DNA from 3 places in the Tessaracoccus sp. MC1627 genome. Region 1 is predicted to be linked to each of the others. Evidence: predicted binding sites of a transcription regulator. Region 1 holds the regulator's gene; each other region holds the start of a gene.

The links. Region 1 encodes LexA, which represses DNA repair genes until DNA is damaged. Its sites were predicted from a motif close to TCGAACANNTGTTCGA; they were not measured.
Region 2: a site for LexA is predicted at 7,145-7,160, ahead of H5399_RS08380 (DUF6504 family protein). Genes of this name have one in related genera too.
Region 3: a site for LexA is predicted at 1,912-1,927, ahead of H5399_RS08060 (HNH endonuclease signature motif containing protein). Genes of this name have one in related genera too.

What each region holds. Positions count from the first base shown of each region.
Region 1 covers NZ_JACJGA010000008.1:134,744-144,321, forward strand. The annotation lists gene H5399_RS15520 (vitamin B12-dependent ribonucleotide reductase) at 60-2,918, opposite strand; gene nrdR (transcriptional regulator NrdR) at 2,959-3,474, opposite strand; gene H5399_RS15530 (hypothetical protein) at 3,638-3,976, opposite strand; gene lexA (transcriptional repressor LexA) at 4,180-4,917, shown strand; gene H5399_RS15540 (ATP-dependent DNA helicase) at 4,934-6,844, opposite strand; gene hflX (GTPase HflX) at 6,912-8,336, opposite strand; gene dapF (diaminopimelate epimerase) at 8,412-9,227, opposite strand; gene miaA (tRNA (adenosine(37)-N6)-dimethylallyltransferase MiaA) at 9,166-9,578, opposite strand, start outside.
Region 2 covers NZ_JACJGA010000003.1:94,387-103,964, forward strand. The annotation lists gene H5399_RS08350 (HAD-IC family P-type ATPase) at 1-1, opposite strand, end outside; gene H5399_RS08355 (polyprenyl synthetase family protein) at 49-1,140, opposite strand; gene H5399_RS08360 (methylenetetrahydrofolate reductase) at 1,178-2,077, shown strand; gene H5399_RS08365 (UvrD-helicase domain-containing protein) at 2,357-4,555, opposite strand; gene H5399_RS08370 (formate/nitrite transporter family protein) at 5,072-5,917, shown strand; gene H5399_RS08375 (hypothetical protein) at 5,919-7,088, opposite strand; gene H5399_RS08380 (DUF6504 family protein) at 7,298-7,654, shown strand; gene H5399_RS08385 (SAV_6107 family HEPN domain-containing protein) at 7,654-8,112, shown strand; gene H5399_RS08390 (DNA polymerase III subunit alpha) at 8,112-9,578, shown strand, end outside.
Region 3 covers NZ_JACJGA010000003.1:19,623-29,200, forward strand. The annotation lists gene H5399_RS08060 (HNH endonuclease signature motif containing protein) at 467-1,843, opposite strand; gene H5399_RS08065 (DUF3376 domain-containing protein) at 1,988-4,177, opposite strand; gene H5399_RS08070 (hypothetical protein) at 4,205-4,657, opposite strand; gene H5399_RS08075 (A24 family peptidase) at 4,846-5,493, opposite strand; gene H5399_RS08080 (SDR family oxidoreductase) at 5,788-6,603, opposite strand; gene H5399_RS08085 (dTDP-4-dehydrorhamnose 3,5-epimerase family protein) at 6,901-8,190, opposite strand; gene H5399_RS08090 (winged helix-turn-helix domain-containing protein) at 8,221-9,429, shown strand; gene H5399_RS08095 (HNH endonuclease signature motif containing protein) at 9,539-9,578, opposite strand, start outside.

The sequences.
Region 1 (9,578 bases):
CCTCGGATCCTGAAAGGGGCGGCCCGGCTCATCGCCGGACCGCCCCTCGCAGACTCAGATCAGCTGCAGCCGCTGGTGGAGCCGCAGCCCTCGCAGACGTAGCAGGAACCGCTGGGCCGCATCTTCGTGCCGCACGTCATGCACAAGGGGGCGTCGACCTCACGGCCGGTCAGCGACTCCATGAGCTCCGCCGTCGTGTGGGCCGTGGTGAAACCGGCCGTCGACGGCGCGTCGATCAGTGAGGGCTGACGAGCCCCGTCGACCTGGAAGTCATCGCCTGCATCGTTGCGCAGGGAGTCCGCCTCGGACATGGCCGCCTCGTCCTCCTCGGAGAGGTAGGACCCGGTCTCGACGTAGCGCGCGCGCTCCGAGGCGGTGTAGATGCCCAGCTCGGCGCGGTCGTCGAAGCTCAGGTAGTCCAGGGCGAGGCGTCGGAAGATGTAGTCCATGAACGACTGGGCGATCCGGATGTCCGGGTCATCGGTCATGCCGGCGGGCTCGAACTTGAGGTTGGTGAACTTCTGCACGAAGCTCTCCAAGGGCACCCCGTACTGCAGACCGATCGAGACCGCGATGGAGAACGCGTCCATGACGCCGGCCAGGGTGGAGCCCTGCTTGCCGAGCTTGAGGAAGACCTCGCCGATGCGGCCGTTCTCGTAGGCGCTGGAGGTCATGTAGCCCTCGGCCCCGCTGACGGAGAAGCTCGTGGTGCGCGACGCCCGGGACTTCGGGAGGCGCTGGCGCTTCGGCCGGTACTCGATCCGAACCTCGGGCTCGGCCTTCTTCTCCTCCTTGGTCTCCCCGTTGCCCTCGGAGAGGGGTTGGCCGACCTTGCAGTTGTCGCGGTAGACCGCCAGCGCCTTGAGGCCCAGCTTCCAGCCCTGCAGGTAGACGTCCTCGATCTCCTCGACCGTGGCCGTCTCCGGCAGGTTGACGGTCTTGGAGATCGCGCCGGAGAGGAACGGCTGGACTGCCGCCATCATCCGGACGTGGCCCATCGGCTTGATGGAGCGTGCGCCCATGGCGGTGTCGAAGACCTCGTAGTGCTCGGCGGCCAGACCGGGGGCGCCGATGACGTGGCCGCTGGAGCCGATGAACTCGACGATGCCGTCGATCTCCTCGGTGCTGTAGCCGAGGCGCTTGAGGGCGCGCGGGATGGTCTGGTTGACGATCTGCATGGAGCCGCCACCGACGAGCTTCTTGAACTTGACCAGGGAGAAGTCCGGCTCGACGCCGGTGGTGTCGCAGTCCATCATGAAGCCGATGGTCCCGGTGGGGGCCAGCACCGAGGCCTGCGCGTTGCGGAAGCCGTTCTTGGCACCGAGGGTGACCACCCGGTCCCATTCGCGTGCGGCGACGGAGTACAGGTGCCTGTCGTCGATGAGCACCCGCAGGTCGTCGTTGGCGGCCTGGTGCTTGCGCATCACGCGCTGGTGCGCCTCGGCGTTGACGGCGTACCCGTTGTAGGGGCCGACGATGGCGGCGAGCTCAGCCGAGCGTCGGTAGGAGGCCCCCGTCATGACAGACGTGATGGCCGCCGCGGTGGAGCGCCCGCCGTCGGTGTCGTATCCCTTGCCCATGGCCATCAGCAGCGCCCCGAGGTTGGCGTAGCCGATGCCCAGCTGGCGGAAGTTGCGGGTGGTCTCCCCGATGGATTCGGTGGGGAAGTCCGCGAAACAGATGGAGATGTCCATCGCCGTGATGATGAGCTCGACGGCCTTGACGAACAACTCCGCGTCGAACGTGCCATCCGGCTTGAGGAACTTCAGCAGGTTCAGCGAGGCGAGGTTGCACGACGAGTTGTCCAGGCTCATGTACTCCGAGCACGGGTTGGAGGCCGTGATGGGGCCGGTGACCGGGTTGGTGTGCCAGTCGTTGATGTGATCGTGGTACTGGATGCCGGGGTCGGCGCACTCCCACGCAGCGGTGGAGATCTTGCGGAAGAGCTCCTTGGCGTCCACCTCTTCGAGGACGGAGCCGTCGGTACGCGAACGCAGCCCGAAGGGGCCACCCTCAACCACTGCCGTCATGAACTCGTCGGTGACCCGCACCGAGTTGTTGGCGTTCTGGTACTGCACGGAGGTGATGTCCTTGCCACCCAGATCCATATCGAACCCGGCGTCGCGCAGGGCACGGATCTTGTCCTCCTCGCGCGCCTTCGTCTCGACGAACTCGACGATGTCCGGGTGGTCCACGTCCAGGACCACCATCTTGGCGGCGCGCCGGGTGGCACCTCCAGACTTGATGGTGCCCGCCGAGGCGTCCGCGCCGCGCATGAACGACACCGGGCCGGAGGCTGTGCCTCCGGAGCTCAGCAGCTCCTTCGAGGAGCGGATGCGCGACAGGTTGAGCCCGGCGCCGGAGCCGCCCTTGAAGATGAAGCCCTCCTCCTTGTACCAGTTGAGGATGGAGTCCATCGAGTCATCGACGCTGAGGATGAAGCACGCGCTGACCTGCTGCGGCGAGGGGGTGCCGACGTTGAACCAGACGGGTGAGTTGAAGGAGAAGTACTGGTTGAGCAGCATCCAGGTGAGCTCGTGGCCGAAGATCTCGGCGTCCTCCTCCGTGGCGAAGTAGCCGAAGTCCTGACCCGCCTTGGCATAGGACGTGACCACCCTGTCGATCAGCGTGCGCAGGCTCTCCTCACGCTGAGGGGTGCCCAGCGCGCCACGGAAGTACTTGGTGGTGACGATGGTGGAGGCGTTGACGCTCCAGGAGGACGGGAACTCCACCGCGCGCTGCTCGAAGATGTTCTCCCCGGTCCGCCAGTTGGTCTGCACCACGTCACGGCGGTCCCACTCGACCTCGTCGTAGGGATGGACTCCCTTCTTGGTGAAGACCCGCTCGATGGTGAGTCCCTTGCGCGGCGCTGCGTCCTTGGTACGCGTGGCGCGTGCGGCTGTCGCGGTCATAGTCATTCCCCTCGGTTTCCTGATGTGTAGCGCTGGAAGATGTGTGTTAGCTGATGAGTGGCTGCTGTGCCGAGACGGGCCCGACCACCGCGGCGGCGCGGCTCAGATCCTTCTCGGCCGCGCTCAGGCGCAGCAGATCGATCTCGCGTTGGAAATCGTCCACGGAGTCATAGTTCTTGTAGACGCTGGCGAACCGGAGGTAGGCGACGGAGTCCAGCTCCTCGAGCGGGCCGAGGATGGCCACGCCGATCTGCTCGGCCGGGATCTCGGCCTGGCCGGACGCGCGCAGCGACTCCTCGACTCGTTGGGCCAGAGCCGCCAGCTGCGCGGCCGTCACCGGCCTGCCTTTGCACGCCTTGGAGACCCCCATGATGACCTTGTCCCGGTTGAAGGACTCGACCACACCGGAGCGCTTGACGACGGTGAGCACCAACTGCTCGACTGTGGTGAACTTGCGCTCACAGACGGGGCAGACCCGCCTCCGTCGGATGGCTGACCCGTCCTCGGTTGCGCGCGAATCAGACACCTTGGTGTCTGTGTTGCGGCAGAACGGGCAGTGCATGACAGGCGGGCCTTCCCTGGTGGACAGCGGAGGCCCTACCTTGCCATGCTGCAGCCGGAACCACAACTTATAGGGGAAAGACACCGCTGTAACTACTAGATGTAGGGACAGCCTAGATCGGGGTCCGCCGGAGGGCAAGGGCGAAACGCCGACGACTTCGCACCTATCGGGAGGCCGTCACATGCGCCCAGGCCGGATCCCCCGCGACGTAGTCCGTCGCCGGATCCACCTGGGCCATGCCCACGAACTGGGCGGCAGACAGGGTGAGCCCGACGGCGGCCAGGATACCGACGAACGCCACCTTCAACGCCAGCAACGGCGAGGCCGTGGCCGGGCGGGCCACCTGGCACGAGGAGACAGTGCCCACGCGGCCAGGCGCGGCGGGCCTCGCCGGGCGGGCCAGGGGTCCCGCGAGCTCTGGCCGGCCGGCCGGGGACACGGTGACCACGCGACGCGCGCCGGCATGAACGACCTTGAAGCTGACTGCTTGTGCTGCGGTCATGACAACCTCTTTCCTGACCTAGAACGCCTGTTCGAAATAAACCTTAGCGCCTCCACCGCCGGAATGAAACACTCGTTCTATCCGGCGTGTCGCGGGAGCGATAGATGCAGTCCACACGAGCCCACTGACACTTTTTTCCGGGTCCCTTCGCGACACGCGTCGACATTTCGAACACACGTTCTCGCGAGCGGTAGGCTGCCGGCATGGCTGAAGAGACGAAGCGCCCACGACGAGGCCGCCCCACCAACGCATCCATCGAGGCCGAGCTCGGCAACATCGCCTCCTTCCCGGACGGGCCGGAGGATGTCCACGGGCTGACGAAGCGCCAGGTGGCCATCCTGCAGGTCGTCAAGCAGTCCATCGAGGAGCTGGGCTATCCGCCGAGCATCCGCGAGGTGGCCGCCCGCGCAGGGCTGGCCTCCACCTCGAGCGTGACCTACCAGCTCCGTGTGCTGGAGGAGAAGGGCTTCCTCCGCCGGGATCCCAACCGTCCCCGCGCCGTCGTGGTCACGATGCCCGGCGAGCAGCATCAGCTGGACCCGGCGCAGTCCTACGACGACGTCCCGAAGTCCGTCGCGGTTCCCCTCATCGGCCGCATCGCCGCCGGCGGGCCCATCCTGGCCCAGCAACAGGTGGAGGACGTGTTCGCTCTCCCCCGGCAGCTGGTCGGCGAAGGCCAGGTGTTCCTCCTGGAGGTGCGCGGGGAGTCCATGATCGACGCCGCCATCTGCGACGGCGACTGGGTGGTGGTGCGGCAGCAGTCGGACGCCAACAACGGAGACATCGTCGCGGCCCTGCTGGACGACGAGGCCACCGTCAAGACCTTCAAGCGCAAGGACGGCCAGGTGTGGCTGCTGCCGCACAACCCGGACTACTCCCCCATCGACGGCACCCACGCCCTCATCATGGGCAAGGTGGTCGCGGTGATGCGCAAGCTCTGAGGGCCTGCTTCAGCGGCTACTCCGAGCCGCGGAGGCGCCGCAGCGCGCGGACCGCGATGTCGCCGTCGGTGGTCATCCAGAACCCAGGCAGCGAGGACTTGAGGTACTCGCCGTAGCGCTTCGTGACGAGGCGCGGATCGAGTACGGCCACCACGCCCCTGTCCTCCAGGCGGCGGATGAGCCGGCCGGACCCCTGCGCGAGCAGCAGCGCCGCGTGGGTGGCTGCCACCCTCATGAATCCGTTGCCCCCGGCATCGTCGACGGCCTTCTTCCGTGCCTGCATCAGCGGATCGTCTGGGCGCGGGAACGGGATCTTGTCGATGATGACCAGCTGGCAGGTCTCCCCCGGCACATCCACGCCCTGCCAGAGCGACATGGTGCCGAACAGGGAGGTCTTCGGGTCCTCGATGAAGGTGCGGGTCAGCTCGGAGAGCTGCGCATCCCCCTGACACAGCAGCGGCAGGTCCGGAAGCTCCCGGCGGCAGTACTCCGCGGCCTGCTCGGCTGCGCGGCGCGAGGAGAACAGCCCCAAGGTGCGCCCCTCGGCCGCCCACATCAGCTGCGCGATCTCGGCGAGCGTCTCAGGGCTCATCCCGTCTCTGCCCGGCGGGGGAAGCCGCTTGGCCACGTAAAGGATCCCCTGGCGGGCGTAGTCGAACGGCGACCCGACGTCCACCCCGCGCCACGCGAAGTTGTCTGCGGGCTCGGCTTCGCCGGTGAGCCTGTCGTTGTAGTTGAGCCCGACGGAGCTGGCCGCCGCCTCGAAGGAGCCCCCGAGCTCGAGGGTGGCTGAGGTGAGCACGGCCGTGGTCTCCCCGAAAACCTGGCTCCGCAGCAGCCCCGCGACATTCAACGGCGCCACGTAGGCGGCGCGGCCGAGGATGTCGGACTCCGTCACCCAGACGACGTCCTCCTCGCTGACCTTGGCGATCCGCTCCGCCACGTCGAAGATCTCCTTCACGGCAGACGATGCCTGGGTGCGTTCGGCGTCGTCGGTGACCTTCCCGAGCGCACTGACCACCTTGCGGGTGACGTCGCGCAGCTGCGCGGCGGCGAACGGCAGCGGCGCGGAGGCCGACAGGATGCGCGTCAGATCGGACTCGGCCAGGGCCTCGCGCAGCACGTCCGCCTGGTCCAGGAAGTCCACCCCGAGGTCGTCGTCGAGCCACGGGAGGGCGCGGCGGGCGGTGCGCTCCACGACGCTAGGGGTCAGTTCGTCTGTGGCGGCGGTGGTGATCCGACTGACCAGCTCGTGGGCCTCGTCGATGATCACAGCGGAGTGTTCCGGCAGCGCGGTGCCCCCGTGCATCGCGTTGATGGCCAGCAGCGCGTGGTTGGTGACCACCAACTGCGCGCTGCGGGCCTCCTCGCGGGAGGCCTCCACGAAACACTCCGAGCCGAAGGGGCACAGAGCCACCCCTAGGCACTCACGAGTGGGGATCGAGATCTGCGCCCAGCCCTTGGCGGTGTGCGACGGCGCGTCGTCACGATCCGCCAGGCCCTTCCGCTCAGCCTCCTCCTCCACCCATTCCCTCAGCGCCAGCACCTCGGCGCCAAGCCTGGAGACGTCGTCGGCCTTGCCCGCAGCCTCGGCCAGTGCGGAGCTGCCCAGCAGCGAGTCCTGTTCGGCCGAGCCGCCTGCCCGCGCCCGGTACAGGCAGGCGTAGTTGGTGCGCCCCTTGAGGATGGCGGCCTTGGGCCGGGTTCCCGTCACCTCCTCGACGGCGTCGAGAGCGGTGGGGATGTCCTTGCTGGCCAGCTGCGCCTGGAGCGCGAGGGTGGCGGTGGCGACGATGATGCGCTCGTCGGTGTCCACGCAGCGGGCGAGCGCCGGAGCGAGGTAGCCGAGCGACTTTCCGGTGCCCGTGCCCGCCTGCACCAGCAGGTGGACCCGGCCCTCCAGCGTGTCTGCCACCGCGTCCGCCATCGCCTGCTGGCCCGGGCGGGCCTCGCCGTGGATCTCCCCGACGGCCGCGGCCAGGATGAGGCCGTGATCAGTCACGGACGAAGGCCACCAGCTCGTCGGCCAGGTCCGGGCGGACGCGTGCCGTGATGAGGGTGCCCTCAGCGGTGTGCTCCAGGGAGTCGATCACGGCGGTCTTGTGGACCTTGTCCACCAGGTCTCCCCGCTCATAGGGCACCATCACCGTGAGCTGCACCTCGGGACGCGGCAGCCGTGCGTCCAGCTCCGCGCGCAGCGGCTCAACGCCCAGGCCCGTGCGGGCGGAGACCACCACCGCGTCCGGATGGTTGGCCCGCAGAGCCATGATGGCGGCCTCGTCTGCCGCGTCGGCCTTGTTCAGCACCAGGAGCTCGGGCACCTGGGAGGCGCCGATCTCGTTGAGCACGGTGCGGACCGCGGCGATCTGCCCCTCCGGGTCAGGGTCTGAGGCATCCACGACATGCAGCAGCAGGTCCGCCTGAGCGGACTCCTCCAGCGTGGAGCGGAAGGCCTCGACGAGGTCGTGGGGCAGATGCCTGACGAACCCCACGGTGTCCGTCAGCGTGAAGACGCGGCCGTCGTCCGTCTCGGTGCGCCGCGTGGTGGGATCCAGCGTGGCGAACAGCGCGTCTTCGACCAGGACCCCCGCCCCGGTCAGCCTGTTGAGCAGCGAGGACTTGCCCGCATTGGTGTAGCCGACGATGGCCACCGACGGCACCTGATGGCGCCGCCTCTCGGCGCGCTTTCCCTCCCGCGTGGCGTCCATCTCCCGGAGCCGCCGCCGCAGCACCGCGATCCTGCTGTAGATCCGGCGCCGGTCCGTCTCGATCTTCGTCTCGCCGGGGCCACGGCCTCCGATGCCGGCTCCCCCCGCGGCGCGGCCACCCGCCTGGCGGGAGAGGTTTCCGCCCCATCCGCGGAGCCGCTGCTTCAGATACTGCAGCTGCGCCAGCTCCACCTGTGCCTTGCCCTCGGCGCTCTTGGCATGTTGGGCGAAGATGTCCACGATCAGTGCGGTGCGGTCCACCACCTTCACCTTGATCCGGTCTTCCAGGTTGCGCAGCTGCGCGGGCTCCAGTTCGCCGTCGCAGATGACGGTGTCCGCGCCGGTGGAGCGCACCGTTTCCGCGACCTCTTCCACCTTGCCTCGACCCACGTAGGTGGCCGGGTCAGGGTGGCTGCGCCGCTGGACCAGCTCTGCCAACACTTCGGAGCCGGCCGTTTCCGCGAGCAGCCTCAGCTCAGTCATCGCGTTGTCTGCGTCCTCCTGAGTGCCGGAGGTCCAGACGCTCACCAGCACCACCCGCTCGAGGCGCAGCTGGCGGTACTCGACCTCGGTGACGTCTTCCAGCTCGGTGCGCAACCCCGCGACCCTGCGCAGCGAGCGCCGGGCCTCAAGGTCTTCCTGGTCTCCGTCGAGGTCCGGCTCGGGTTCGGCGTCGAAGTCGAGCTGCTCGTCAAGTGAATGTTCTGTCATCGTGGGCCCCATTGTCCCAGCCCACACGCCGTAACCCAAGCTGCGGGAGCCTGGCTGTGGATAACCCGCGACGGATCAGATCCAGAACTCGCCGCGACCCACGATCACGGCGGGGCCGGTCAGCCGCGCCTCGCCGTCGACGAACTCGGCCGTCAGCTCCCCGCCGGGCACGGTGACGACGACTGGGCCGGGATGCCCGGAGCTGTTCCGGTGGGCGGCGGCTGCGGCCACCACGCCGGTGCCGCAGCTCATCGTCTCACCCACGCCCCGCTCGTAGACCCTCATCGCCAGCCGGCCGGGGCCCTCGACGTGCACGAACTCGATGTTGGCGCCCTCGGGGTAGGCCGACGCAGGCTCCCAGACCGGTGCATGATGCAGCTCCAGCCCCGGCAGGACCCCTTCGTCGACGAAGACCACGGCGTGCGGGTTGCCCACATCCACCTTCACCGCGGGCCACTCGAGGCCCTCGTGGAGCACCGTGACGGGGGTGTCGAGGACTGCGACGCGCCCGATGTCCGTGCTGATCAGGCCGTGCCGGGCGACATCGATGTGCTTGACTCCGGCGCGGGTGGCGACGTCGAAGGACCCGCTGTCCACCAGCTGTTCGTTGATGAGGTGCCGGGCGAAGACGCGAAGCCCGTTGCCACACATCTCCGCCACGGAGCCGTCGGCGTTGTAGTAGTCCATGAACCACAGACCGGGCTCGCCCTCCCAGTCGCGCACGCTACCGGCGCGGACCACCCGGATCACGCCGTCGGCGCCGATGCCCGAACGCCTGTCGCACACCACCTGGATGAACTGGGGATGCATCTCATGCATGCCGTAGGAATCATCGAGGATGATGAAGTCGTTCTTGGTGCCGTGACCCTTGTGGAAGCTGAAGCGCCGCATCGTGACCCTCTCCCGCGTGATCGGCCAATCCTAGCGCGGCAAGCACCGTCGCGACGTTGCTGGTGGCGGTTGCGTCCAGCCAGACGATGCGCGGGTCCCTGTGGTACCACCCGAGCTGCCTGCGGAAGAACCTGCGGGTGGCCGCCTTGACCGCCGCGCGCGCCTCCTCTGCGGTGCTCAGTCCGTCCAGGTGGTCCACCACCTGCCGGTAGCCGATGGCGCGCACCGCCGTCACCCCTTCGCGCAGCCCGACGTCCATTAGCCGCCGCACCTCGTCGACGAGCCCCTGGTCGAACATTGCATCGACCCGTTGCTCGATGCGCGCGTCCAGGGCCGCGCGCTCCAAGCTGA
Region 2 (9,578 bases), on a different contig from region 1:
ACCCCCTCAGCTCAGGGTCAGTGGGCACTCTGCACGCTCAGTTCCGGGTCAGTGGGCACGCTGCACGCTCCGCGCGGCGAGCTCGCCCAGCGCGGTGCGGCCGTCGGGGGTGAGGTTCGCCCTGTCCAGCACGGCGAGCGCGCGGGTGAGGCTGTCGTCGATGATGGCCTCCACGTGGGCGCGGGCGCCGGACTCGTCGATGAGCCGGCCGGCGCGGGAGACGTCTGCGTCGGTCAGGCCCGGCGCGCCGAGGATGCCCTCCAGCTCGGCCGCGGCCTGCGGGGCCGAGTCGGCGAGCGCGCGCAGCACCAGGACGGTGCGCTTGCCCTCGCGGATGTCGCCGCCGTAGGGCTTGCCGGTGACGGCCTCGTCGCCGTAGACGCCCAGCACGTCGTCGCGAAGTTGGAAGGCGCGCCCGATGATGGAGCCGAACTCGCCGAGCGCGTCGATGAGGGCGTCGTCGGCGCCCGCGAGCGCGGCCCCGATCTGGGCGGGCCGACGGATGGAGTAGCTGGCGGACTTGTACTCCAGCACGCGCTGCGCTACGTCCAGCTCATCGGCGACGGTGACCGCGCCGGTCACGCCGTACTGGGCGGCGACGTCGAGGTACTGCCCGGCGGTGACTTCGGCCCGCATGAGGCTGAGCAGCGGGCGCGCCCGGTCCAGGTGTGCGGCGCCGGAGGAGTCCACCAGGTCCACGCTCCACATCAGCAGCAGGTCCCCGAGCAGGATGGCCGACGAGGTGCCGAACTCGGCGGCGGCGCCGCGACCCTCCTGCCCGGCGTGGAGCTGCTCGAAGCGCTTGTGGGCGGCGGGGAGGCCGCGGCGGGTGTCGGCGTCGTCGATGAGGTCGTCGTGGACCAGGGCGCTGACATGCAGCAGGTCCAGGGAGGAGGCCACCTTGAGGAGGGGCGCGTCGTCGTGCGGGTGCCCGGCCGCCGCCACGTAGGACCAGTAGCAGTAGGCGGGCCGCAGCCGCTTCCCGCCGGAGGTGCCTTCGCGGGCCACCTCCAGCAGCGCGGTGGCGCCGATGGCGGTGAGCATGGGCTCCTGAGCGGCCAGGTAGGCGTCGATCGTTTCGCTGACCGCGGACAGCAGCGGCGCACCGAGCGGGGAGGAGGGGTCCAGGGAGCGGCTCACGGTTCGAGCTTAGTAGCCCGGCTCGTATTGTTGGCCCATGCCTGTCACCGAGACGAGCCTGCGGAGCGTGGGCGAGCTGATCCGCTCAGCCCACGGCCCCCTGTACTCGTTCGAGTTCTTCCCTCCCCGCTCCGAGGAGGAGGAGCCCGTGCTGTGGGCCGCCGTCGGGGCGCTGGCCCCGCTGGAGCCGTCGTTCGTGTCGGTGACCTACGGGGCGAACGGGTCGCGGCGGGACCGCACCATCCGCGCCACCCGTCGGATCGCGGCCTCCGGAGGCCCGCTGACGGTGGGGCACCTGACGTGCGTGGCGCAGTCGAAGGCGGAGCTGGCCGAGGCGCTGGCCGAGTACCGCGAGGCGGGCGTGACCAACATCCTGGCCATCCGCGGAGACATGCCCGGCGGCGGACCGTGGACTGCGCACCCCGACGGGTTGGCCAACGCCACCGAGCTGGTGAAGTTCGTCAAGGCGGAGGGCGACTTCTGCGTGGGTGTCGCGGCGTTCGCGAACCCGCACGAGACCAGCAACGACCCGGACCTCGACGCGCAGATCCTCCTGGACAAGGTGGAGGCGGGCGCCGAGTTCGCCATCACGCAGCTTTTCTTCGAGGGGGAGCGCTACGGCGAACTGGTGGAGCGGATGCGCGGGCTGGGCTGCGAGGTGCCGATCATCCCGGGGATCATGCCGTTGACGGTCTTGTCGCAGATCGAGCGGTTCGCGGACCTGTCCGGGCGGGAGTTGCCGGCGTCGTTGGTCGCGGAGCTGGGGGCCTGCTCGTCGAAGGAGGAGGTGCGGGAGGCGGGGTTGGCGGCCGCGGTGCGGTTGTGTCGCGGGCTGCTGGACGCCGGCGCCCCCGGGTTGCAGTTCTTCACCCAGAACCGCTCGAAGGCGACCCGTGAGGTCCTCGCCGAGCTGAAGGGCGCTACTCCCGCCCCCTGAGGCGTCTGTCTTCGTCCCTGAGGATCAGCCTCGCCGGAGGCGCGGGCGGTGTCGGTCTTCGTTCCCTGAGGAGCCGCTTCGCCGGAGGCGCGGGCGGTGTCGGTCTTCGTTCCCTGAGGAGCCGCCTCGCCGGAGGCGCGGGCGGTGTCTCGAAGGGTTGTGTCGCAACCCTGTGAGCAAGACTGCTTGTCAGGTCAGGTTACGACCCTTCGAGACGGCCCAGGCCGCTGCGCGGCTGGACCTCCTCAGGGATCGATCGGGTCCCTCCCAAGGGAGTGATCAGGCGAGGAGGGAGCGCCAGGCGGAGGTGTCGACGTCGACCGTCACCATCCGCTGCGTCGCCCTCGTCAACGCCACGTACAGCACCCGCTCCGCGCCCGGGGCCTCCGCGACAATCCCGTCCGGCGACACCACCACCACGCCGTCGTACTCCAACCCCTTCGCCTGCAGCGCCGTCACCACGATGAGCCGGTTCTCGAACTCGCGCAGCCGCACGTCCTGCATCACGAACCGCTGCACGTCCTGGATCAGCGACGGCGGGCAGATCACGCCGATGGTGCCGTTCACCTGCCCGGCCAGCTCGATGAGCTCGTCGCGCAGCACGCCGTGCAGCGCGTCGGAGGTGGCGTGCACCAGCCTGGGCTCGACCCCCGTCGAGCGCACCGCCTTCGGCAGCTCCGCGCCCGGGAACACCTTGGTGATCACCTTCGCCGCCATCGCGTACACCTCGCTGGGGGAGCGGTAGTTGGTGCTCAGCGTGAACGTCCGGCTGGGCCCGCGACCCACGAGGTCCGCCAACGCCCGCGACGTCTCCTCCTGGTCCGGGTAGGAACTCTGCGCAGGGTCCCCGACGATGGTCCACGACGACTGGGGGCCCCGTCGGCGAAGCATCCTCCACTGCATGGGTGTCACGTCCTGGCCCTCATCGACAAGGATGTGCGCGTAGGTGGTCTGCGGATCCTCGTCCGGGTCCACCACCCGCTCGAAGCGCAGCACATCCGTGGTGCTGAGCACCTCCGGCACGTCCCCGCCCTCGATGAACACGTCCATCTCGGGCTCCGGATCCTCCGGGGCCGCGCCCAGCACGTCGATCAGCTCGTCCAGCAGCGCGATGTCTGCCACGGACCAGCCGCGCACGATCTCCGGCCCCTCGTCCCCGCCCGCGACCCACGCGTAGGAACGCACCAGGGCTGACTGCTCGTCGGCCGACAGCTCCGGGGCCACCGCGGCCACGACGGCGGGGTCCGCCAATCTGGCGAGCACCCGGGTGGCGGTGAGGGTGGGCCACCAGGCGTGCATGAACATCGCCAGGCTGGGATGCTCGCGGACCCTGTCCTCCAGCTCGGCGGGCTCGATGGGCACGTCGTCGGGGAACTTCCGGATGAGGGCGTGCACCACCTGATCCGTGGCCTGCTTGCGGCCGCGATTGAGCTTGGTGTTGGACAGCACCTGATCCCGGATGCGGCTCAGCTCGGACTCGCCGAGCCCGAGCACCTCACCCTTGACGGTGACCCGCACCCGCAGCGCCTCCGGGTGGGCGATCATCGGGGTGCGGACCAGGCGCCTCAGGACCTTCAGCATGCCGAGGCTGCCCTTGAGGGTGGCCGCGGCCGACCCGTCGACCCGCTCGCTGGTCAGGCCCAGCACGTCGCCCGCGATCCCGCCGATGGCCTTCAGCGTCACGGTGTCCTCGCCGAGGCTGGGCAGCACCCGCTCGATGTAGTTCATGAACACGTTCGACGGGCCCACCACCAGCACGCCGCCCTTCTCCAGGCGGGCACGGTTGGTGTAGAGCAGATAGGCGGCGCGGTGCAGCGCCACCACCGTCTTGCCGGTGCCGGGTCCGCCCGCGATCACGGTGACGCCCTGGTAGGGGGCGCGGATGGCCTCGTCCTGCTCGGCCTGGATGGTGGCGACGATGTCTCGCATGGTGCGCCCGCGGGCCCGGCTGAGCGCGGCCATGAGGGCGCCCTCGCCGAAGATGGGCAGCTCGGACTCGGCGGAGCCGTCGAGGAGGTCGTCCTCGAGCCCGATCACCCGGTCGTCGCGGCAGCGGAGGACGCGACGGCGGATCACGTCCATCGGTTCGGCCTGCGTGGCGCGGTAGAACGGTTCGGCGGCGGGGGCGCGCCAGTCGATCACCAGCGGCTCGTACTCCTCGTCGCGCACCCCGATGCGGCCGATGTAGCGGGTCTCCTCCGTGGTGAGGTCGATGCGGCCGAAGACCAGGCCGTCGTGCTCGGCGTCCAGGATGGCGAGTCGGCGGGCGGCCTGGTAGGCGAACGCGTCGCGCTCGAACAGGGCGGTGCCGTCCTCCTCGCGGAGGAAGTTGGTGCGGTCGGTGAGGAAGATCTCCCGTCCCGCCTGGGCCATCGACTTGGCGCTGGCAGTGGCGGTGGACAGGTTGGCGTAGACCTTGTCGACATGACCCTGTTCCAGGGCGATCTCTTGTTCGAGTCCCGCGCGCGATGTAGTCAACTTCTTTGCATCCTCCGGTTGAGACAGACAGTCAAGCCTACTCGGTTCATGGGCCGGGGTTCACCGGCGTTCGTGGTGTGGGAGGTGTGCCGACGCTGGGCGCTCCCCGGGTGCCCACCGTGCATGCCGACGACAGGCGATCCCGCTCGACGCCAGCGGTAGGTCCAGACGCCTGCGGTAGGTCCAGACGCCAGCGATCCCGCTCGACGCCAGCGATAGGTCCAGACGCCTGCGGTAGGTCCAGACGCCTGCGATCTAGCGCTGGCGCCTCCTACACGCCTGCCTTGCGTCTCGCCGCCAGCGCTAGAGGGCAGGCGGCGAGAAGGAGCGCAGGCGCCGTCCGGTCCCGAGCGCAGGAGGGCAGGCGGCAAGAAGTAGCGCAGGCGGCAAGAAGTAACGCCGGCGCCTCCCCGCCCGCCCAGCCCAGTAGGTCCCGGAATTGTGCACGCAAATGCGCCCGAAACCAATGTCGGGGCTGCTCTATTCCCCAGAAGTTAGTCATGTCAAACTTGTCGCGTGGACCCTTCTCGCCAACGCCTGTTCCCCGGCCTCTTCTTCATCGACGCCGTGTTGGAGGCCGCCGACACCAAGGCGGAAATGTCCAGCCGGATCACGCTGCAGTACCTCCAGCGGGCCGCCATGGCGGGCATCCTCATCGGCCTGTTCTACCTGGCCTACTTCACGGTGCTGTCCGTCTTCGACTCCATCGAGTCCCTCGGCGAGGGCGGCTACGGGCTCGGCAAGGCCGTCGGCGCCTTCGTGTTCGGCTGGGCGCTGGTGTTCATCTACTACACCAAGTCCGAACTCCTCACCTCCAACATGATGGTCACCTCCATCGCCGTCTACCACCGACGCCTGGGGCAGCTGCGCGGGCTCATGCTGCTGGTGCTGTGCTTCCTGGGCAACGCGATCGGCGGGTTGCTGCTGGCCACCATGGCTCGGTTCTCCACGCTGACCGCCGGGCACGTCGGGGAGAAGATGCTGGGAGCGGTGGAGGTCAAGCTGGGCTACATGACCACCGCGTCGGGGATGGGCGACCTGTTCGTCCGCGCCATCCTCTGCAACCTCATGATCAACGTGGCGATGCTGCTGGTCTACAACGGTTTCCTCAAGGATTCCATCACCATGGCGCTGACCATGGTGATGTCGGTGTTCATCTTCGCGTTCCTGGGGCTCGAGCACTCGGTGGCCAACACCGTCCTGTTCACCATCGTGGGCTTCACCCAGGGGATCGACGTGCTGCCCGCCATGGGCAACGTGGCGATAGCCCTGCTGGGCAACTTCATCGGCGGCGGCGTGCTGATCGGCATCTACTACGCCTACGTCAACGACGACCGCCGGATCGGTCGACGCGCGGGCTGAGCTACCGCCGCGCCCTGTTCGTCGGGCGCGCGTCCTCGCCGGTGAGGCGCTCATGCACCTCGTAGACGGCCAGTGCGGCGCTGGCCAGCTCCGCCCAGGGCTCCGGGCCGGCGGGTGAGCACGACGACGCGGCCGGCCTCCCCGATGCCACCGGCGCCCGCCGCAGCACCGCCCGTGCCGACCGCGGCTCCACCCCCCACTCGACATCAGGCAACGCCCGGCCGAAGTCCCACGTCAGCTCGCGCCCGGGAATCCGCCAGCGCAGCACCGGCGCCTGCCCGGTGTGGTCCACCGTCTCGGCTGCCCCCTTGCCCGCGACATCCACCTCCGCCTGCCCGACGGCGGGGGCCAGCGCTGCCCGCCCCCACCGGGGCCGACGGGGGAGGCAGTCGACGGCGGGCTCACCGACCACGCGGTCCACGGCCACCCCGTCACCGGCCACCCCGTCACCGGCCACCCCGTCGACGATCTCCACCCGGCGCGTGGCCAGGCGGCCCTCGAGCAGCTCGATCAGGCACCCGCCCGGCTGCGCGCGACCGGCGTCGTCGACCACCTGCCACCGCCCGAACGTGCGCTCCACCACCAGCCGGGTGGCCAGCAGCCCGGGCGCCCGCCGCGACCGCGTGCCGGCCACCGGCGCCAGGTCCAGCACGATCCGCGCCAGGTGCGGATGCCCCGCCCGGTCCGCGACATCGGCGAGCGGGCGGTCCAGCAGCAGCGCCCGCCGGTCCTCCGCGGTCCGGGGCGCGTCCGGCCGCTCCACACCGAACCGCCGCGCGGCCAGCCAGGCCCCGTCGAGGGAGTCGAGGAGGTCGCGCCACCGCTCCGCGACGGGTTGCCCGTACCGCCCGCTCAGCACCGCGAACTGCCGCCCGCGCTCGGTGGGCAGCGCCAGTTCGGCGCCGTCGTCGAAGCGGTGCACGGCGGGTGGCGCCTCCACCATCGCCAGGCCGGCCCGTGCCAGCTCGGCCTCGAGCGGGCGGCCGGATTTCTTGAACAGGTCGCGCCAGGTGGCGGGCAGGGTGACGACGGGGGGCAGCTGCCCGCGCTCCGCCGCCCAGCGCCCCCCGAGCGGTCCGCCGGCCAGGTCCAGGCGCACCGGATGGCCCAGTTTTGCCAGCCGTGCGGCGCAGGCCATGCCGGCCAGCGTGCCGCCTCGGATCGTGAGCATGCGGCCCAGGATAGGGCTTGACGTTCTGTCGGAGGGGGGGCATATAGTAGGAACTACCGCACGCCTGTTCGATTAGTTCGGGGAAGCTCTGGTTGGGCACGGCGCCGCGGTATGGGCCGCTCCGGCCCGGCGCAGCCTCGACCCCTGCGTCGGGCCGGGGCTCCCGGGTCGAATCGCACAGTCCATCAGACGATCCCCGGGAGGCACCCATGCGCACATATCAGGAACCCATCCACGTGCTGTTCCGCGACGAGCCGCGGCAGTTCATCTGGCGTGACCGGCTGCTGCTGGTCAAGGAGGTCCAGGGCCGCTGGAGCCAGGCCACCCCGTGGTGGTCGGGCCGGCAGGTGCGCGCCGCCCGCGGGGAGGAGGTCGCCCCCGCCCCCGCCCCCACCCGGGACGGGGAGGAGCCCCCCAGAGCCGAAGTCCCGCCAGCCCGCGGCGACCTGCTCAGCGAGCGGGAGGTGTGGCGGGTGGAGGCCGGAAACGGGAGCCATCGGGGCGTCTACGAGCTGGCGCGCACCGTCGATGCCGACAACTGGGTGCTGCAGGCGGTGCTCGACTGATGATCGATTTCAGCCAGGCCCGGCGTCTCGCCGCCGAGGCCGAACACGCGGACCTGCCGACGGAGCGCTACCTGGCCGCCTACCGTTCGGCGGAGCAGGTGGCCATCGCCGCCATCTCGGCAGCCCCCGTGGGCACGCGGCCCCGCCAGGACGTGTGGTCGCTGCTCTACCGGGTTGCGCCGGAGTTCGGGGAGTGGGCCGGGTTCTTCGCCGCGGTGGCGCCCAAGGCGCGTGCCGTGCAGGCGGGCGCCAGGACGCTGGTCACCGAGCGTGACGCCGCGGACCTGGTCCGCGACTCGCAGCAGTACCTCGCCGAGACGGCGCGCTGGCTGGGCCGCCGGGAGCAGGCGGGACGGCAGCAGGCAGGCCATCAGCAGGCAGGCCGGGAGCAGGCGGGTCGTCAGCAGGCGGGCCATCAGCAGGCGGGACGGCAGCAGGCGGCCGCGAAGGCGTCGTGATGGACAGCTTCGTGCACCTGCGCGTGGCCTCGGGCTACTCCTTCCAGTACGGCGCCTCCCACCCCGGCGAGCTGGTGGCCGAGGCGGTGCGCCACGGCATGGACGCGCTCGCACTCACGGACCGCGGCGGCCTCTACGGCGCCGTGCGGTTCGCGAAGGCCTGCCTCAAGGCGGGGATCGCGCCCATCGTCGGGGTTGACCTGGCGGTTCGGCCGGACGGCTGGCGCCCCACCAGGCGCCCCACGGCCGCCCGCGGCGGGCAACTGCGCGACGAGCGGCTCCCGCGGCTCGTGGTGCTGGCCACCTCCCGGGCCGGGTGGGGCACGCTGTGCGAGCTCATCACCGCCGCCCAGCTCACCGGCGAGCGGGGGGACCCGGCGGTCACCCTGGAGATGATCGCGCGGCACTGCGCGGGGCGCGACGCGGTGGTGCTGCTCGGCGCGGACTCGGAGGTGGGCGAGGCGCTGGCCGCCGGCCGCCCGGACCTCGCGGAGGACGCCGCCACCCGGTGGCGCTCCGAGCTGGGGCACGGGCTGGTCCTGGCCGCCACCAACCATCAGACGGGCGGGCGCGGGGCCGCGTCGGCGCACCAGGCTGCCGGCATGATCCGGTTGGCGCGCCGGCTCGCGGTCCCCGTCGTCCTCACCAACGCGGCGCGGATGGCGCGGCGGGAGCAGGCCGCCACCGCGGACGTGCTGGACGCCGCCCGCCGGCTGGCCCCGCTGGACGTGCGCACCATCGACAGGCGCAACGCCGAGGGCTACCTGAAGCCTGGGGAGGCGATGGCGGCCGCGGCGGAGGAGGCGGCCCGCCTGGCGGGGGAGCCGGACGGGACGGCGTTGCTGCGCGCCACCCGGCACCTGGCCGAGCGCTGCCGGCTGGACCCCGTCGGCGACGTCGGGCTGGGGGAGATCCGGCTGCCCGAGTTCGAGACCCTCGGCACCACGCTGGTCGAGGCGCCCGGGGTGCTGCGCGCGCGCTGCGAGGCGGGCCTGGCGCAGCGCTACGCCACCCTCACCACCGAGGTGACCGGCCGCCTCGACGACGAGCTGTCCGTGATCGGCAGGCTCGGGTTCGAGTCCTACTTCCTCACCGTGGCAGACGTGGTGGGCCTCATCCGGGAGCTCGGCATCCGCTGCGCGGCCCGCGGCTCGGGCGCCGGCAGCCTGGTCAACTACGCGCTCGGGATCTCCGGGGTGGACCCCATCCGGCACGGCCTGATCATGGAGCGGTTCCTCTCCCCGCTGCGGGTGGCGCTGCCGGACATCGACCTGGACGTGGAATCAGCCCGCCGCACCGAGGTCTACGACACGATCCTGGCCACGTTCGGCGGCCAGCGGGTGGCCTGCGTGGCCATGATCGAGACCTACCGGGTCCGCCACGCCGTCCGCGATGTGGGCGCCGCGCTCAGCCTGCCGCCCGTGGAGGTGGACGCCATGGCCAAGGCCTTCCCGCACATCCGCGCC
Region 3 (9,578 bases), on a different contig from region 1:
CTCGAAGCCTATGAAACGTGACCTTCCGGACCAGCCCATCACCGCTGGTTGAGGTACAGCGCAAGGCCCCCTACCGCTGGCTGAGGTGCCGCGCAGCGGCCTCGAAGCCTGTGAAACGTGACCTTCAAGACCCCCTGGGATGAACACCCGGGCCCAGCCGCCGGTGGTGTTGCTGAGGCACCGCGGGGGCCCATTCCCGCTCCCTGAGGAGGGGCCCACCCGCGGAGCGGCGTGGCCCTGTCTCGAAGGGTCGTAACGCAGCCTCGCAGGCGAAGTGCCGGCGGGTTCCTGCCTGCCCTCTGAGGAGGCCGGCGTCGCGAAGGTCGGCCCTGCACCGCTCCCTGAGGAGGCCGGCGTCGCGAAGGTCGGCCCTGCACCCGCTCCCTGAGGAGGCCGGCGTCGCGGAGCGACCGTCGGCTGTCTCGAAGGGTCGTGTCGCGCGCGTTCAGACCCGGGCGGCCGGGTCCTAAGGCCGACGGTGGACCTCGCCCGGCCGTCGATCACGACCGTGCAGATACAGCCGCATTCGTTTCGTCGGCGAGATCATCGGGTTGCGGGTGACCGGATCGAACGTGATGGTCCATTGGTCCGCCGCGTCGTTGAAGCGTTGTGGCTCCACGACGGCATGGTGGTGCGCGCAGAGGAGGACCAGGTTTCCCATCGAGGTTGGCCCGCCGAGGTACCAGGGGATCACGTGATGGGCTTCGCAGGCGGTGTCCGGAGCCGTGCAGTTGGGGAAGATACAGCCACCGTCGCGGATGGTCAGCGCTTTGCGGAGGCCGCGGCTGACGAGGCGCTCAGTGAGGCCGAGGTCCAGCACCTCAGACCCGCCGCCGAGCACCACGGGCGTGAGGTCTGCGTCGCAGCACAGGCGACGCAGCTCCCCGGCGGAGACCTTCGTGCCCGAGGCCAGCACGCCGACGGCTTCGGCGCGCCCGCGGAGGTCGGATTCCTGGATGGTGACCACGATCCGGGGCCGGTCTCCCGCGACAGTCGGGGCCCCGCGGTGCTCGCCCACCAGGGTGGTGAAAGCATCGGCGCGGCGCTGCTCCGGCGTGCGGCCCTGGTCTGCGGCCGCGTGATCGCGCAGTAGCTGCGGCCCGGGGCGCAGCGAACGGACACCGGTGAGCCGATCTCGCGCCGCTCGTCGATCCGCCTGGACGTAGGCCTCGACGGTGGCGATCAACGGTGCCGCGTCCACCGCGGGCAGCGACCCCCTGAACCACACCGAGCCGTCGCCGTCATCCCCGTAGGAGAATGAGCGCTTCGCCTTCGCCCGCCGGGCCTGGGCCTCCATATCCGCGACCAGCTGTTCCCGGGTGGGCACCTGTTCCGGCGCAACCTCGGCCAGGACCAGCGGCGCCAGCTTCGACAACTCCCGCGGTGTGGTGGTGCCTGCCCGTCCGAGGAACGCCTCCTGCGCTCGCTCCAGCTGCTCCGCGGTCAGCGAGGCCGGAAGCTCTGCCATGCCCTTCGAGATGGCCACGGCATGCGCCGGAGACACCTCGCCGTCGAGCGCCGCCTGCTTCACATGGGAGTGGGCCGCGACATCCCGCGCCTGGAAGACCTGCGCTGCGGCTTCTTTCGTGTCACGCTGCTCCGACACCGCCAGAAACGACGTCAACGGCGTGCCGGCCGCCCGCATGGACGCCTGCGCCCGGTTGGCTTCGTCGGTCAGCACGAGGGCCAGCGTCCCCACTCGCTCCGACAGCCGCCGCGCACGCTGCATCAACCGCAGCCTCGCCGGGGCATCCAGCCCTGCGCGCTCGGCGTGATCCACCTGCGACAGCGTGGACTCCAGCGCATCGAGCGCCTGATCCGTGGTGAGCCGCCGTTGATGCATGCCCCCATTTTAATCGAACACAAGCACCAATCCAAGCACGGGGAGGCACTGTTACCCAATCGTGATAATCGAACAGTCGTACGGCAATAGGATCTCGGTCGAAGCAGCAAACGCCGTTGGCAAGGACCTATGCCTGCGGGGCAATCAGGGCTTGCGGGCGGCTCGCTTCGCCTTCCGGGACAGCCACCAGACTGCACCTCGCGTGGCCAGGCGTTGACGCAGCGTCAGACTGGTCACGATCTGATGTTCTGTCAGCATCCTCGCCGCGCGGTCGATCAACAGCTCGAGATCTGTCTCTTCCGAGTCGCGGGAGGACGCAATCAGTGCTGACGGCTTCATCGACAGAACCTCGACACAGTGGTCGTACACCGCGCTCAGATCCATCTCGCAGGCGCTGAGAATCTCGTCAACCAAGGGAGTGATCAGTGCTGACGTCGCTTCGTCCGACAAGGAGTCCGGCAGCAGCGCCTTCGCCAGCGTGATGGCTCCGTCGAGCCGACCCCACATCCAGTCCCACTCCTTGAAGCTGTCCCGGCCGAACGCCCCGAAGTTCATGAAGCGGTCGCCGTACAACTTCGGGTTGGGCCACCCGTCGAGCTTGGAGAGGCTGGGGCGCATCTCGTAGGGGCTCAACCACGGTCCGTCGGGCGTCTTGGGCCCCAGGAGCACCAGATCGAAGGGCGGGGTCATGGGTTGCCCCCAGGACAGCGCATGACTCAAGACTTCGACGGTGAGGAGCCGCTGCATGCCCTCCCCACCGTTGAGGCCGGCGGACGTCTCCCACACGTTGACGAGGCTGTTCATCGTGGTGGTGAGTGCAGGCAGCAGCGGGGACTCCTGAACGGCCTCGTTGAACCCGACGAGGTTGCCCACGATCGGCTCGGGCGCGGCGAATGCTTCCGAGTGCAGCGCAGAGAACCCCTCGTGGAGCGCCAGTAGATCCTCCTGCAGCGCGACAATCTGCGCCAGCGCCACCTCCGCTTCCGCCGGTTCCAGATCGAGCTGTCGAACTGCCCGCGAGATCCAGGTAGCCATCTGCTTGGCCCGGCCGACGCCCCACTGCCACAGTAAGTTGTCGCCGATGAGTCGTGTTGGACTCAAGCTCGTGGCGATCCAGGACGGGTTGAGCGCCAGCACCGCATCGATCGAGACCGGGGCGACGGAAACAGCAGCTACGGGGCTGCCGGCCGCCCCGGCGCCGAGGACATCGATGGCAGTCTCCTTCGCAGTGGTGCGACGGTACACGGGCAGCAGATCCGTAGCCAGCGCAACTGCGTCGGCCCAGTCCACCCCCGGAACTCCGTCGCCGAGCAGCTCTTCGGGGCGTGCGACGGTGCTGTGCGCTGCCCGGTGTCGATCGCTGACCGACATCACATCGGAACGGAGGTCGGATTCGCGGCTCAACGTGAGCACCGCGCCCAAGACATTGGTCCACGCTGGGGGCCGGGGGTTCGGGTCGGCAGGTGTAGGGAGGGCGGGGAAATCGGTATGCGGGACGACGTAGACCACCCATCGGGGACCAGCGTCTCCGCGGGGCCGTTCGATGAGTTCGTCAAGCACGGGGCCGAATGGTGCGTTGTCCAGGACACCGCCATCCATCAGCCATGCCGGCTCGCCTTCTGAATCCACAACGTTGAGCGCGTGCAGGGCCGGGGTCTCCTGGACGGGTTCGAACGCGACGGGGAACCCGGCCGATGCCCGTGCGGCCACTATCAGTGGATGGATACCTTCTGGTGGGGGTGTGAACTCGTCCAGTGGCAATGGGGTAAAGGCTCCAAGCATCTGATCCCACTTTTTCTTGCCGTTTCGCCTGCGGAATCGATAGACCCGCCGATGGTCGGAGGCAACGAATTTCTCGCCGCAAGCATCGATCACCGCCCTGCTCGACCCCTGGAGCGCTGAAGCCGTCACCATGAGAGTGACGTCCGCGCCTCCGGGCTGCGAAGCGCTGATCCCGTTCATCACGATGGTGAGCGATTTACTGAAGAAGTCGCCGTCGAGAAGTGAGTTCGGCGATTCTCCCGGATCGCTTCGAAGGAGCTTCCCTCGTTGGAGCCGTGCCTGCTCTCGCCACATGTCGAGTAGTGGCGGCAGTTCTCCGCCTCGTGCGATGGCAGTAGCCAACATGGCACCATTCAGTCCGCCTGCACTGCTACCGGCGATCAGGTCAACCTCCACTTCCCTCTTGGCGGCAGCGAGTATTACACCCCAGGGGCTCAGGTCATTCACCGTGGCGTTGCGCAGCCTGTCGATCTCGTGAGTCACGCCCCCCATCCACACCGCGAGACTCACCCCACCGTTCATGACCAGCGCAATCCGCACCTTCTCAGGCATTGTCTTCTCCCCCCACTTGACAATCGGTCAGTTATGGCTGGTGCCGCGAGCGGTCGCCAGAACTTCACGCGGCGTCGCGGTGACCGCGGCGGCCAAATCGGGGCTCGGAGGACGGGCTGCGGCCACTCCCAACGCAGTTCGGAGTGTCTTCGAGTCCTGGTACGTGAGCAGCAGTTTGATGCCTGCCAAGCCGGCCACGAAGGCATTCACCACATCGCCCCAGGTGAACATCCAGACGGTGGTGGGCTCGACGGGAGGGGCAGTGGCGAATACAGCGACAGCGGAGATGGGCTCGGTGGCGAGAAAAGCCGCGACGGCAACGGCGGCACCCGCAAGAGTTGAGACAACTGCCCCAGCCTCAGCGGGTGCGTCCTTGAGTGGCTTCTTGCCCACGCCATTGGGTACCACTCGGGCCAGAAAGCCGCCGATGGCTCCAGCCAATGCAGTGACCAGAATTGCGATCAGAACGTCCTGATTCATGGTGTTCCTCCGGCTGTCACCCTGGGCGCAGGTTGAGCCAAAGATAGGGCTATGGCCACACCTGTCAATGGGTTGTGAATCTGAGGGAGGCCCCTGAGCCATCGTAATAGTGGCGCCACCACACAAAGGACTGATAGACGATAGGGCGAGCGGGGCCAGCTCTCAAACCCCGGTCAGCCCGCGACGACTCACACCAACCCCATCCACACCGCCGCGACAATCGGGCCCAGCCACAACGCCGGCCCGTAGGGGAAGTACCCGGGCCGCCCCGGGTCCCGCCGCGCCCACACCGCATGCCCGACGGCGTGCACGGCGCCCAGGACGGTGCCGAAGAACAGCGACGCCGTCCACATCGACACCCCGCCCTGCCCGGCTACCGCCCCGATCAACAGCGCCAACCGCACATCCCCGAACCCCAGCCCGGGGGAGAGGTGCCACGCCAGATACAGCAACCCGAACGCCGCCAGCGCCCCGACGACGGCGCCCACCGCTGCCCAGATGTCGAGCACCGCGAGCGCGACCAGTCCGAGCATCATCGCCGCGACACCCACGTAATGCAGCTGCCGGGGCAGGAACGTGGTCCGGAGGTCGATGTAGGCCAGGGGGGCGCCGATCCCGAGGTACGGCACCCACAGCCACCACAGCTCCGTCGGCAGCACCCACAGCGCCATCGCCGCCACGAACGCAGCCACCGTCACCCCCACCACGCTCGACGGCGTGACCAGGAGGGCGAAGTCCGGCGCCTCGTCGTCGTCCAGGACGCGCACCCGCGGCACCGCGAACGCCATCACGACGGCGGCCACCACCGCGACCACCCCGGCAGCCACCCACACCATGCCCCGACCCTAGCCCCTGCCCAGTCCGCCCCCTGGTCAGTCCAAGCAGCCGCCCCGGCTGTCCCAGGGTCGGTGACCCAACGTCACCATCCGAGTGCGATTCCGGGGAGATGGCGCTGTATGCGGTCCATCTCCCCGGAATCTCACCGGGAATCAATGGCGGCCTCCGAACAATCCCTGCTCCGCGCCACCACTCGAAGTTTTCAGCTGCATCGAAGTCGAAGTTTCAGCAGTATCGAAGTCGAGGTTTCAGGAGTCCGCGGGCCCTACTTCGAGGGCGCAAGGCATCCCGATTCACCGGTCCAGCAGCGACCCCATCCGGTCAGAGATCAGCGCCATCGCCCGCTCCGGCGCCAACCGGGTGAACAGGTCCAGCATCTGCGCGTCCCGTCCCAGCGCGACACGGTAGCTCCCGCGCTCCATGCCCCGGATGATGAGCCGAGCCGCATCCTCGGGGGAGGTGAGCTTCATCCGGCCCTGGCCCTCCGTTCCACCCGAGCCACCGCCGGGCGTCGTCACCCCGCTGTTGGCCGTGATTCCCGTCCGCACGGCGCCGGGGAACACCACAGTCACCGCGACATTCGTCTCCCGCAACTCCGCATGCAACCCCTCGGTGAACATCTTCACAGCCGCTTTGCTCGCCCCGTACAGGGTCTGTCCGGGGATGGGGATGAATCCGCCCATGCTGGAGACGTTGACGACGGCGGCCTTCGGGCGCTTGAGTAGCTCGGGCAGGAACGCCTTCGTCATGGCGACGACACCCCAGAAGTTCACGTCGAGGACACGGTCGATGTCCTCGAACGAGAGGTCCACCACCTTCACGAACCGCTGGATGATCCCTGCAACGTTGAGCAGCCCGTCCACCTGCCCGTGCGCCTGGATGACGGCCCCGGGCAGCGCCGCGACGGCGGCCCGGTCGGTGACGTTGAGCGCGTGCAGCGTCAACCGGTGCCCCTCTCGCCCAGCGAGCTCGCGTGTCTCCTCCAGTTTGGCGGCGTTGAGGTCGACCGCGGCCACCTCGGCCCCCTTGCGCAGGAGTCCGAGTACCACCTGGCGCCCGATTCCCTGTCCGCCTCCCGTGACGACGAACACCTTGCCGTTGATCTGCATGCCGGATCCTCCATCGCTTCTGCCGGATCGCCATCGACCCGGACTCTGGCTCGTCGGCGCTGGGCCGCGCACCCAGCCTACCGGACAACAATGTCCGGTTAGAGGGTGGTCAGTTGCTACTGAGGAAGTGCCGATTCTCAGGTGGCCAGGGCCGTCCGTGTCGGAGAGGTATCGTTTGTGGACGCGGAAAGGTGACGTTTGAGCCGCGGAACCGGCCCACCCCGCTGGCTGAGGCGCCGCGCAGCGGCCTCGAAGCTATGAAACGCAAGCGTCCCACCGGCCGAGGCACCGCCCTGCCTACCGCCGCGACACTAAAGTCCCCAACACCCCCACAACCACCGACAAGTGCCCGTCGATCTCCCGAGCCGCGACACTCGCCGCCTCCTGCCCCCGACGGTACGGGTCGCGCACCTCGTCGCCCTCCTGCACCGTCCGGTTCCTCCACAGGTGCCCGGCCAAACCCTCCAGGGTGACACCCTCAGGAAGCTCAGCCAGCACCCGCGCGGCATGCCCGATCACGTACGTCTTCCGCCCCACCGCCGGCCACTCGTCGAGCAGGTAGCGACGGTGCTCGCCCGCCATGGTGAGGATGAGGTCGGCGTCCTCCACGAGGTCTCGGGTGACCTGCCGCGCCCGGTGCGCCCCCGGCTCCGCGTCGACCTTCAGCTCGTGCGCCATGGGCGGGTCGATGCCCTCCCCGACGAGGGCCCGCGTGCCCGCCGACGAGAACTGGACCCCGGCCGGCGCCACCGCGTTGGCCGCGACATCCGCGTACGCCGAGCGGCAGATGTTGGCCGTGCACACGAACAGCACCTTGTAGGCCCGACGGCGGGGCGAGGTGGGTGCAGCGGGGGAGTCCGCCTCCTCCCGACGGGGGGCAGCGTCGGCCCACCGCCCGAAGCCGCGTTGCGCATCGCCCGACCCACCCGACCCACCCGACCCAAACGAACCGCCAGACCCGAACGACCCGACCGCGCCCCCACCCTCGCCCACAGGCCCAGGATCCGTCCCCCGAGCGCCCCGCTGCGCGTCGACGGCCGGCTGCTCCCTCCGGCCTGCCACGCGGAAGGGCACGGCGTCGGCCAGCATCGGGTTGGCGGCGTCGTCGGGGGAGACGGTGGCGCGCCGCTCTGGGATGGGCCAGGGGATGTCCAGGGCGGGGTCGAACAGGTTGACGGTGGAGTACCGGGCGCGCGCCTCGGGGGTCCAGTGCTGGTCGAGGAGGGTGGTGATGGTGGTGTCGTCCTCGAGGATCTGCACCGAGTTTGCGACGCCCCTGGGGACGAAGACGGCGGTGTCGGCGTCGAGCTCGGCCGTGACCACCGCGCCGTACGACTCCCCGGGGCGCAGGTCCACCCACGCGCAGAACGCCCGCCCCCGCACCACGGTGATCAGCCGGTCCCACGGCTCCGCGTAGAGCCCGCGCGTGACGCCGCTCCGGTTGAAGTGGCGCACGTTGTGCTGCACGGGCCGGAAGTGGCGCAGCCCGAGCACGTTCATCCTGGCCTCGTTCCAGGCTTCCGCGAACCAGCCGTCCTCGTCGCGTTGCACGGTCAGCGGCACGAAGGTCAGCCCCGGGATCTCCATCCCCTGACCCTAGCCGCCTATCCTGTCCCAATGCCGCGACATCTGACTCTCCCCGAAGCCAGACGCGTCGCCATCACCGCCCAGGGCCTCGCCGCCCCGCGCCCAACCACCCCCACCCCCGCGACACTCACCAGAGCGATCGCCACAATGGGCGTCCTCCAGCTCGACACCGTCAACGTCTTCGAGCGCTCCCACTACCTCCCCCTCCTGGCACGCCTCGGCCCGTACCCCAAGGCCACGCTCGACGCCCTCCTCCACCACGGCATCCCCAAGCCCCGCCTCGGCCGCTACACCGAGTACCTGGCCCACGAGGCCACCATCATCCCCGTCTCGGACTGGCCGCTGTGGCACTGGCACCGCACCGCCCCGAAGCGCCCCGGCTTCGAGAACTGGGCCAGTGAACACCGGCCCCTGATCGCCGACGTCCTGGCCGAGTTCGCCGACCGCGGCCCGCTGCGCATCCGCGATCTGGACCATCCGGAGAACGTGTCGCTCGGCGGCGGCTGGTGGAACAAGAACGACGTCCACTGGGCCGCGCAGTGCCTGTTCCACACCGGCGAGCTGGTCACCGTCGGCCGCCAACGCTTCGAGCGCGTCCTCGCTCCGGCCACCACCACACTCCCACCCCTGGCCCTCGAACCCATGCCCAAGCAGGACGCCGTCCGCGAGCTGATCCGCCGCGCCGCCGTCGCGCACGGGGTGGCCACCCTGGAGGACCTGGCCGACCACCCGCGCCTCAAGACCGCAACCGCCCGCCAGGCCGTCGACGACCTCACCGCCGACGGCATCCTCGAGCCCGTCACCGTCGACGGCTGGGCGAAGCCCGCCTGGATGCCCGCGGGCCAGCGCGTCCCCAGACGGGTCGAGGCGGTGGCGCTGCTCAGCCCGTTCGACCCGCTGGTCTGGTTCCGCCCCCGCGCGGAGCGGCTGTTCGATTTCCACTACCGCATCTCCATCTACACGCCCAAGGAGCAGCGCGAGCACGGCTACTACGTGCTGCCGGTGCTCCTCGACGACCAGATCGTGGCCCGCGTGGACCTCAAGAGCGACCGCAAGGCGGGCGTCCTGCGCGTCCAGCACGCCCACATCGAGCCCGCCCAGCAGGGGAGGATCGACGAGGTGGCCAGCCGGGTCGCGCCCCTCCTGTCCGAGGCCGCCCAGTGGCAGGGGCTGTCGGACGTCGCGGTCACGGGCCCCGGCACCCTAGCCCCCGCCCTGGCAAGACTTACAGTTGGCTGAGGCGCCGCGCAGCGGCCTCGAAGCCTCGGAAACTCAGACGGACACGGTCACCTGTCGAGGTTTCGAGGCCCGGGCCCGGCCTGCTGTCCGCGCCGAGGCGCGCCACAACCTACGGGCGTCGCGGATCCCGGCCAGGTCGTCGGCCGTTG